One region of the Streptomyces sp. NPDC091416 genome, then DNA from elsewhere that is predicted to be linked to it. Evidence: riboswitches for the same ligand, from Rfam matches in the RefSeq annotation. Region 1 holds a riboswitch; the other holds the start of a gene.
The links. Region 1 has a riboswitch for thiamine pyrophosphate ahead of ACIQMX_RS29890 (thiamine ABC transporter substrate binding subunit). Riboswitches for the same ligand answer to the same signal wherever they lie in the genome.

Region 1 (4,574 bases):
GCAGACTCGGCCCATGCCCATCGTGCCGGACGTTCCCGACGCAGGTAGAGACGCTGAAGACCGTGATGACCGGGACCAGGGGGCCGGACGCCTGAGCGGCGGCCCCCTGTTCCGCGACGAGAAGCCGCAGGAGCCCATGTCCACCGCGCCACCACCCCCGCAGAAGAAGCGTGCGGGCCGTGATCTCGGAGCCGCCATAGGGGTCGGCGTGGGGCTCGGGGCCGTAGTCGTCGTCTCGCTCTTCATCGTCCGGGCCGTCTTCGTCGGTGTGATCGTGGTCGCCGTCGTCGTGGGCCTCTGGGAGCTCACTTCCCGGCTGGAGGAGCGCAAGGGCATCAAGGCGCCCCTCGTGCCGCTCGCGATCGGCGGCGCCGCCATGGTCGTGGCCGGTTACGCGCGGGGTGCGGAGGGTGCCTGGATCGCCATGGCCCTGACGGCCCTGGCGGTGCTGGTCTGGCGGATGACCGAGCCGCCCGAGGGCTACCTCAAGGACGTCACGGCCGGCGTCTTCGCCGCGTTCTACGTGCCGTTCCTGGCGACCTTCGTCGCGTTGCTCCTGACCGCCGACGACGGGCCGCAGCGGGTGCTGACCTTCCTGCTGCTGACCGTGGTCAGCGACACGGGGGCGTACGCCGTCGGCTGGCGCTTCGGCAAGCACAAGCTCGCACCGCGCATCAGCCCCGGAAAGACCCGCGAGGGCCTCTTCGGAGCCGTGGCCTTCGCGATGGTGGGAGGTGCGCTGTGCATGCAGTTCCTGATCGACGACGGCACGTGGTGGCAGGGTCTGCTGCTCGGCTTCGCGGTCGCCGCCAGCGCCACGCTCGGCGACCTGGGCGAGTCCATGATCAAGCGGGATCTCGGGATCAAGGACATGGGCACGCTCCTCCCGGGGCACGGCGGGATCATGGACCGGCTGGACTCGCTGCTGCCGACGGCGCCGGTGGTCTGGCTGCTGATGGTGATTTTCGTCGGCACCGGCTGAGAAGAACGCCCCGTAACCGGGTGAGTGAGGGTCCGCCGTCCACAGGACGGCGGACCCTCACTGCTGTCTGCGGTGGCGGAGCCGGCCGAACGGGACGACCAGGCGGGCACCCGCGTCACCGTGCGGCCGGGCCGGCGCGCGCATGACCGGCCGCACAGGCCCACATTCGCCGCGCTGCACGCCACCCTTCCGCCGGAGGCGGCCGATACGGAGGACGGTCGCCGTCCGGCCACTCGGTTCCTGCGGGGTGGACGATGCCCGCAGGGCGGAGGGTCCGGCCCCGGCTCATGGTGCGATCCGTCACGACGGTGCTGCCGGACGCAGTGGCCCGATGGCCGCAGGGACAGGCCGGCAGCGGCCGATGCGGGTCCGCGGCAACAGCGCAGGTTCCGGCGGAGCGGGCGACGACCACGAGGACCACAGCGCGTCTGCGACACTGGAAGAACCATGCCTAAGCCCGGAGAACTCACTTTCGTCGCGCCCCGCGGAGCCAAGAAGCCCCCGCGGCACCTCGCCGACCTCACGCCCGCCGAGCGCAAGGAAGCCGTCGCCGCGATCGGCGAGAAGCCGTTCCGCGCCCAGCAGCTCTCGCAGCACTACTTCACGCGGTACGCGCACGAACCGGCGGAGTGGACCAACATCCCCGCCGGATCGAGGGACAAGCTCGCCGAGGCGATGTTCCCCGACCTGATGTCCGTGGTCCGCCACATCAGCTGCGACAACGACACCACGCGCAAGACCCTCTGGAAGCTGCACGACGGGACGCTGGTCGAGTCCGTCCTGATGCGCTACCCCGAGCGCGTCACGATGTGCATCTCCTCGCAGGCCGGCTGCGGCATGAACTGCCCGTTCTGCGCCACCGGCCAGGCCGGTCTCGACCGCAACCTCTCCACCGCCGAGATCGTCCACCAGATCGTCGACGGCATGCGCGCCCTGCGCGACGGTGACGTTCCGGGCGGCCCTGCCCGGCTGTCCAACATCGTCTTCATGGGCATGGGCGAGCCGCTCGCCAACTACAACCGCGTGGTCGGTGCGATCCGCCGTCTCACCGACCCCGAGCCCGACGGTCTCGGGCTCTCGCAGCGTGGGATCACGGTCTCCACCGTCGGCCTCGTTCCCGCCATGCTGCGGTTCGCCGACGAGGGCTTCAAGTGCCGTCTCGCCGTCTCGCTGCACGCCCCGGACGACGAGCTGCGCGACACCCTCGTACCGGTGAACACCCGTTGGAAGGTCCGCGAGGTGCTGGACGCCGCGTGGGAGTACGCGGAGAAGTCCGGCCGTCGCATCTCCATCGAGTACGCGCTGATCCGCGACATCAACGACCAGGCGTGGCGTGGCGACCGGCTCGGCCGGCTGCTCAAGGGCAAGCGGGTCCATGTCAACCTGATCCCGCTGAACCCGACCCCCGGCTCGAAGTGGACCGCCTCGCGGCCCGAGGACGAGAAGGCCTTCGTCGAGGCGATCGCCGCCCACGGGGTGCCGGTCACGGTCCGGGACACCCGCGGTCAGGAGATCGACGGGGCCTGCGGGCAGCTGGCGGCATCCGAGCGCTGAGGCCGGAAACGGCCGTGTAGCCTGGGCTCGAAATCAACTTCATATTCCGACAGGGGAGCGCCACAGCGCTGAGAGTGCGGCACCAAGGACAGGTTGGCCGCAGACCCTCTGAACCTCGCCCGGGTCATTCCGGGTAGGAAGTTCGGACCTTACTCAAGCTGTTGCGCCCTGCCCGCTTCCGGTTCCGACCGGTGCGGGCAGGGCCGCGTCTCTTCCTGGTCACTCCAGGAGGAATCACATGAGCACCACCAAGAAGATCGCGGGGACGGCCGTCGCCGCCGCGCTCGGCGCCACCGCGCTGGCCGGCTGCGGAAGCTCCGACGACTCGGCGTCCGGCTCCACCGGGGGCTCCGGGTCCAAGACGGTGACCCTCGTCAGCCACGACTCCTTCAACGCCTCCAAGGACGTACTGAAGGCGTTCACCGCGGAGACCGGCTACACCGTCAAGGTACTGAAGAGCGGTGACGCCGGTGCCGCCCTCAATCAGGAGATCCTGACCAAGGGTTCGCCGCGCGGTGACGTGTTCTTCGGCGTCGACAACACCCTGCTGTCGCGCGCCCTCGACAACGGCCTGTTCACGCCGTACGCGGCCAAGGGACTTGACCAGGTCGCCGCCGATGTCCAGCTGGACGCAGAGAAGCACCGGGTTACTCCGGTCGATACCGGCGACATCTGCATCAACTATGACAAGAAGTACTTCGCCGACAAGAAGCTCGCGCCGCCGAAGACCTTCGACGACCTGGCGAAGCCCGCGTACAAGAACCTCCTCGTCACCGAGAACGCGGCAACCTCCTCGCCTGGCCTCGGCTTCCTCCTCGGCACCGTCGCCACGTACGGCGAGGACGGCTACCAGGACTACTGGAAGAAGCTGAAGAGCAACGGCGTCAAGGTCGTCGACGGCTGGGAGCAGGCGTACAACGAGGAGTTCTCCGGCTCCGCGGGAGGCAAGAAGGCCAAGGCCGACCGCCCGCTCGTGGTCAGTTACGCCTCCAGCCCGCCCGTCGAGGTGCTGTACGCGGACCCGCAGCCCAAGACCGCCCCGACCGGCGTCGCCACCGGGACGTGCTTCCGGCAGATCGAGTTCGCCGGCCTGCTCGACGGAGCGAAGAACGAGGCGGGCGGCAAGGCCCTGCTGGACTTCCTGATCGGCAAGAAGTTCCAGGAGGACATGCCGCTCAACATGTTCGTCAGCCCGGTCAACAAGGGTGCGAAGGTGCCGGACCTCTTCACGGAGTTCGGTGCCACGGTCGACGAGCCGTCGACCGTCGCCCCGGACGAGATCGCCAAGAACCGTGAGCAGTGGGTCCAGTCATGGTCCTCGCTCGTAGTGAAGTAGCGAAGACTCCCGTACGCGGACCGGGCGCGCGCGGGAAGTCCGCGCGCGCCCGGTTGCTGCGCGGGGGAGCGGTGCGGATCGGTCTGATGGCCGTGCCCGTCGCGTTCTTCGCGCTGTTCTTCGCCTATCCCGTCGTCGCGATCGTCGGACGCGGGCTCAAGGACGGCGGCGTGTGGCAGTTCGGGCGGTTCGGCGAGGTGCTGAGCCGGCCGGACATCCAGCACGTCCTCTGGTTCACGCTCTGGCAGGCCCTCGCCTCGACCGCACTGACGCTGCTGCTCGCGCTGCCCGGCGCGTACGTCTTCGCGCGGTTCGACTTCCCCGGCAAGCAACTGCTGCGGGCGGTCGTCACGGTGCCGTTCGTGCTGCCGACCGTCGTGGTCGGCACCGCGTTCCTCGCACTGCTCGGCCGCGGCGGGTTCCTGGACGAACTGTGGGGGGTGCGGCTCGACACCACGGTGTGGGCGATCCTGCTCGCGCATGTCTTCTTCAACTACGCGGTCGTCGTGCGCACCGTCGGCGGACTCTGGTCGCAGCTCGACCCCCGGCAGGAGGAGGCCGCGCGGGTCCTGGGCGCCGGACGGTTCGCCGCCTGGCGCCGGGTCACCCTTCCCGCGCTCGGCCCCGCCGTGGCCGCTGCCGCCCTCATGGTCTTCCTTTTCACCTTCACCTCCTTCGGCGTCGTCCAGATCCTCGGCGGCC
Region 2 (4,574 bases), on a different contig from region 1:
ACAGCACACGCACCACCAGCCTGGAATCCGTCGTCAAATGCGCGCACAAGTACTTGAGCGGGATGGAACAGCGGAAGGTTATCGATGCATACCCGAACTTCGGGCGGGTGGGCCTGCAATGCGCGGCCCCCCCCGGACGCGACGGCGTGGCCTTTCTCATGTGGCTCAAGCCCGCACTCGCCCATTCCTCGGAAATCGCCTAAGCCGTATCGGACATGACGAAGTTCCGTCGCGCCCGACGGCCGTGCGGCCCGGGTGGCCTACGGGGCGCTCAACCTTGCGCACGGATCGGGTGATGGCGCTCTCGAGCCCCCTGAACCGGGCCGGATCTCTCACATCCGGATCCCGCTCAACGGGGTCGCCCCAGGTGGTCCCCGCCGTACATCGCGTGCGACTCCCGGGCTCTCCACCTCGTACTGGCCGCTCGTCCGGCCGGCGCCCTCGCCTGCGCGGCCGAGCGTTCATGAGGCCGGCAGCTCCCTCACGCTGCCGGTCCGGCCCGCGGCGGCCCCGGACGAGGTGCCGCCGGAGCCCTTCGGTGAGCCCGAGGGGTGCGAACCGCCGGAGGTCACCCAGCTCACGGAGCCCGAACAGGCATGGACCGTGTCCGGGGACCGCGGCCTCCGTCCCCCGGTGCTGCGCCACGCCGCCCACGCATCCGGGCCCGCCCGCCTCGGATCTGCCGGGCGGCGGGCGGCGGGCGGCGGGCGGCGGGCCCGGGGGCCCTCCCGCAGGGCTCGGATCTGCCGGTCGCCGCGGTGGCAGCGGTGGCGGCGGAGGCCCGGAAGCGGCGGTGCATACCGCCCCGCGACGCCAGCAGGTCAGCGGCCGGCCGCCCGGCGGCGCAGCCGCAGGGGTGCGTAAACGGCGAGCGCCGCGACGAACGCGACGTAGTAGGCAAGGTCCGCACCGTGGAGTGCCGCGGCCACCGGTCCTACGTACAGGCTCGTGTCCATGAACGGAACCGCCGCGCCGAAGGCGACGACGAACGCCGCGAGAGCGGGCCACCACGGCTGCGGGCGGTCGCTCTCGGCAGCCGGCTCGAAGGGAGCTCCGCCCCTCTCCCCGGCGCGCGCGAACCAGTCGACGGCTACGACCGCCACGAATCCGGGGATCCAGTAGCCGACGAACAGCAACACGTTCTGGAAGCGGGCCGTGGTGTCCGCGGCGTGCATCCACAGCACCAGCGGGAAGCCGAGTACGGCAGCGAGGGCCGCCGCCAGCGGCCGCGGGATGGGTACTCCGACGGTCTGAAGGGCCAGAGAGCCGCTGTAGTCGTTCATCGCGTTGCTGCACAGGGCCGCCAGCGCGACGGCCAGCAGCCCGAACGCGCCGAGCGCGCCGCCTCCCAGCAGTTCATCGACGCCCCTCGCGGTCTGGTCGGTGAAGGCGGAGGCTCCCCACAGGCCGAGCGCCTGCACGGCTACGAAGGAGACCGAGATCCCGAGAAGCGTGTACCAGAACATGCGGGGGCGGGAGGCGGACCGCGGCAGATACCGGCTGAAGTCGCTGGCGTACGGGGCCCAGGAGAGCGCGAGGCTGAGTGCGATGGTGCTGGTGAGCACGAATGCGCCGGCGCGGTCGGCGCCGTGCACCGACCCGGTGGTGGTGGGGTGGACGCCGTCGAGGAGCTTGACGGCCAGCGCGACGAAGGCCGCGGCCAGTACGAAGGTCATGATCTTCTGGAGCCGGTGGATCGCCTCGTAGCCGAAGACACCGAGGAGGCCCTGCCCCACCATCATGACGAGTACGCCCAGCCAGAACGGCCATCCGCACAGCCGGGCCAGCGCGTCCCCGCCGAACAGGCCGATGAGCGCGTCCCACGCGACCGACGACAGCCACTGCAGTACGCCGGGAACGGCAACGGCCCGGCCGAATGCGAGCCGCGCGAGCGGCAGTTGACCTGTCCCTGTGAGGCTGCCCCAGGTCCCGAGGTACGCGGTGGGCACGGCACCGACGAGCGTGCCGAGCACCACAGCCACCAGCGCGGTGGTGAAGTCCAGCCCGAGGACGATGCCGATCGTGCCGGTGAAGACGCCTGTCATGGTGAGGTTGGGGGCGAACCACACGGTGAACAGCCGCCCGGGAGCGCCGTAGCGGTGCGACTCGGGGACCGGGGCGATCCCGCGGGTCTCGATGCGCAGATCACCGCCGGCGGAGGACGTCCGCCCGTCGGGAACGGGCCGGCAGCCGGCGTCCGCCGGACCGCTCGGAGCATGGGGAAATGACATGGATGACATCCCTCCGCCAGTGCTAACTGGTTCAGGTTCGACGGGTGTGATCTCAGCCCCGCTGGTCGGGGCACCCCGTGTCGGATTGCGTCGGCAAGGCTAACCCACGTGTTCGGGCCCCGATGACAGGGCTCCGGCCGCTCGGCCGAGAGCCCGCGTCCCGGCTTGCTCATGCGCCTCGTTGAGCGGGGCGCGATCTTTGCGGAGGCATCCCCGGTGACAGGGGGAGGCCGCCGGAGAGGAGCCCGCAAGCGGCTCCGGCGGCGCGCCGTCCCGCGGGCACGGACTGTCAGCCCGTGGAGGTGGGCCGGTGGCGCGGGGCCCCGGCGATCTCCACGGTGGAGGTGACCCGGACGACCGACGGGGACCGGGGCGCCGAACCGAACCCGAAGGTGACCGGGGGGTCGACGGGAGCGAGCCCGCCGAGATCCCGCCCGTCCAGCATCGCTGTTGCCGCACGGACGCGGTGCAGGTCCCGCGCTCCGTACCACTCACGACGGTCCGGACCCGCGCGGCCCAACGTGCGGACACCCGGCAGCAGGCGGGCCGGAATGTCGCAGACGGCGGCCCAGGTGCGGCTGCGGGCCAGGGGCGCGGGCACCACGCGCAGCAGCCTGCCCAGGGCGGTCCGGGAACCGGTGACGAGGTCCAGCACCAGCGGCCCCGCACCGACGTGCCAGCGGTTCCCGTCACGCCTGACCTCCACCGGCACCACCTCCACGCGCTCGAACACGTAGGTGTCCGCGACGAATTCGGCGATCCGGCGGGAGGGGGCGAGCAGACCGCGCTCGCCGTCCGGGTGCTCGATCATGACATCGCTGAACGCCCCGAACGGGGACCGTGGCCAATGCCCCCACACGAGCCGCGTCCCCGAGACCGTGCCGACGGCCCCGATCCATCCGTCGAAGTGCAACCGTTCCTGTGCCATGGCGACAGTCTGGCCCGCCCCGCCCGGACACACCGGGACCGTCGCCCCGGACACGAACGCGGCGGCGCACCGGCCGCCCGGGGTGTGGCACTCCGGGACCCCCACCGGCCACGCGGGCTCGGCGTCCGAGGGGGATTACCTCACAAGTCGCCACGCGAAAATCTATGTCGGCGACAGTAGACATTGGATGGCGGCGTGATTATGGTTTCTCTCGTAGCCGGAAAGGCCGCGGGGGCCTGGCAGAGATGAACTGCCGGGCAGCAGTACGTGCGGTGCGGGTGGTTGCAGTTCGCAGGACGGTTCGGTGGCGGAGTTCCGAAGCCAGGGTGGTTGCAGGACGGCGACGGGGCTGGCGACCGGACCGGGTGGCCCGCAGTGATCAGGGGCGGCCCTGCAGCGGTACCCGTAAGAGCGTGCGCAGAACCAGCGGTCAAGTCAGTGAGCAGCAACCTCGGTGAAGGCGTCGGCTGCGGACGCGCGCACCGGGTTCGTCAGTGGGTTCCAAGCCGGAGCAGGACGGGCGACGGAGCCGGCGGGCGAGGCGAGGCGCTGTCACAGGCCACCGAGCAGTACAGCGTCAGTAAGTGATCGGTCTCAGAGGGAAGAACGGAGGAGCCAGGCGCCATCGGGATCGCCCGGGTGGAATGACAGAGCCCGGGTACCGCAGGACATCGATAGTGAGGTGGTCTCCGGTCAAGCAACCGCGATCCCCGCAGACCCGGCAGCATCACGTCGGGACATGCGGAAACAGAAGGCCGGCAGAGCATTAAGGGCCGGCAGATGGTGTAGCAGTTCCTTCGGGGCCCTGGTGCCGTACGGCACCAGGGCCCCTCCACGCGTTCCGCAGAGAGGTGCAAATGACAGCAGATGACACGTTCGGCCGTCTCGATGACGACGACTACCCCGCGTACACCATGGGCCGGGCCGCGGAGATGCTCGGTACCACCCAGGGCTTCCTCCGTGCCATCGGCGAAGCTCGCCTGATCACCCCGCTCCGCTCCGCCGGCGGCCACCGTCGCTACTCCCGCTACCAGCTGCGCATCGCCGCGCGCGCCCGGGAACTCGTCGACCAGGGCACCCCCATCGAGGCCGCCTGCCGCATCGTCATCCTTGAGGACCAGCTCGAAGAGGCACAGCGCATCAACGCCGAATACCGCGAGGGCGTCAGGCAGTCCGGCGCGGCGGAGACCTGATCGGCGACCTGCCTGCCAATCGGCACGTCTGCGCCCGGCGTCCACTGCCGCGCTTCCTGCCGCGTTTCCTGCAGGCAGGAGAGGAGGCACGCCGATGGCCCGATCGCTTGACGCAGGCGCGCACGAAGGCCCCGGCACTGTGATCGCCGGAGCCCATGAACCGGCTGGTCATCGCGTGGGCGGCCCCGCTGGCCTCGGTGGGGCGACGGACGGCGAGTGCGA

Region 2: linked by a shared signal. The riboswitch ahead of ACIQMX_RS34295 (purine-cytosine permease family protein) and the one ahead of ACIQMX_RS29890 (thiamine ABC transporter substrate binding subunit) in region 1 are both predicted to bind thiamine pyrophosphate.

The regions. Positions count from the first base shown of each region.
Region 1 is NZ_JBIVTU010000011.1:244,886-249,459, forward strand. It holds gene ACIQMX_RS29880 (phosphatidate cytidylyltransferase) at 1-982, shown strand, start outside; gene rlmN (23S rRNA (adenine(2503)-C(2))-methyltransferase RlmN) at 1,430-2,536, shown strand; TPP riboswitch at 2,578-2,694, shown strand; gene ACIQMX_RS29890 (thiamine ABC transporter substrate binding subunit) at 2,775-3,872, shown strand; gene ACIQMX_RS29895 (iron ABC transporter permease) at 3,959-4,574, shown strand, end outside.
Region 2 is NZ_JBIVTU010000015.1:57,685-62,258, reverse strand. It holds gene ACIQMX_RS34300 (hypothetical protein) at 1-203, shown strand, start outside; gene ACIQMX_RS34295 (purine-cytosine permease family protein) at 822-2,231, opposite strand; TPP riboswitch at 2,223-2,319, opposite strand; gene ACIQMX_RS34290 (hypothetical protein) at 2,521-3,159, opposite strand; gene ACIQMX_RS34285 (MerR family transcriptional regulator) at 4,017-4,352, shown strand.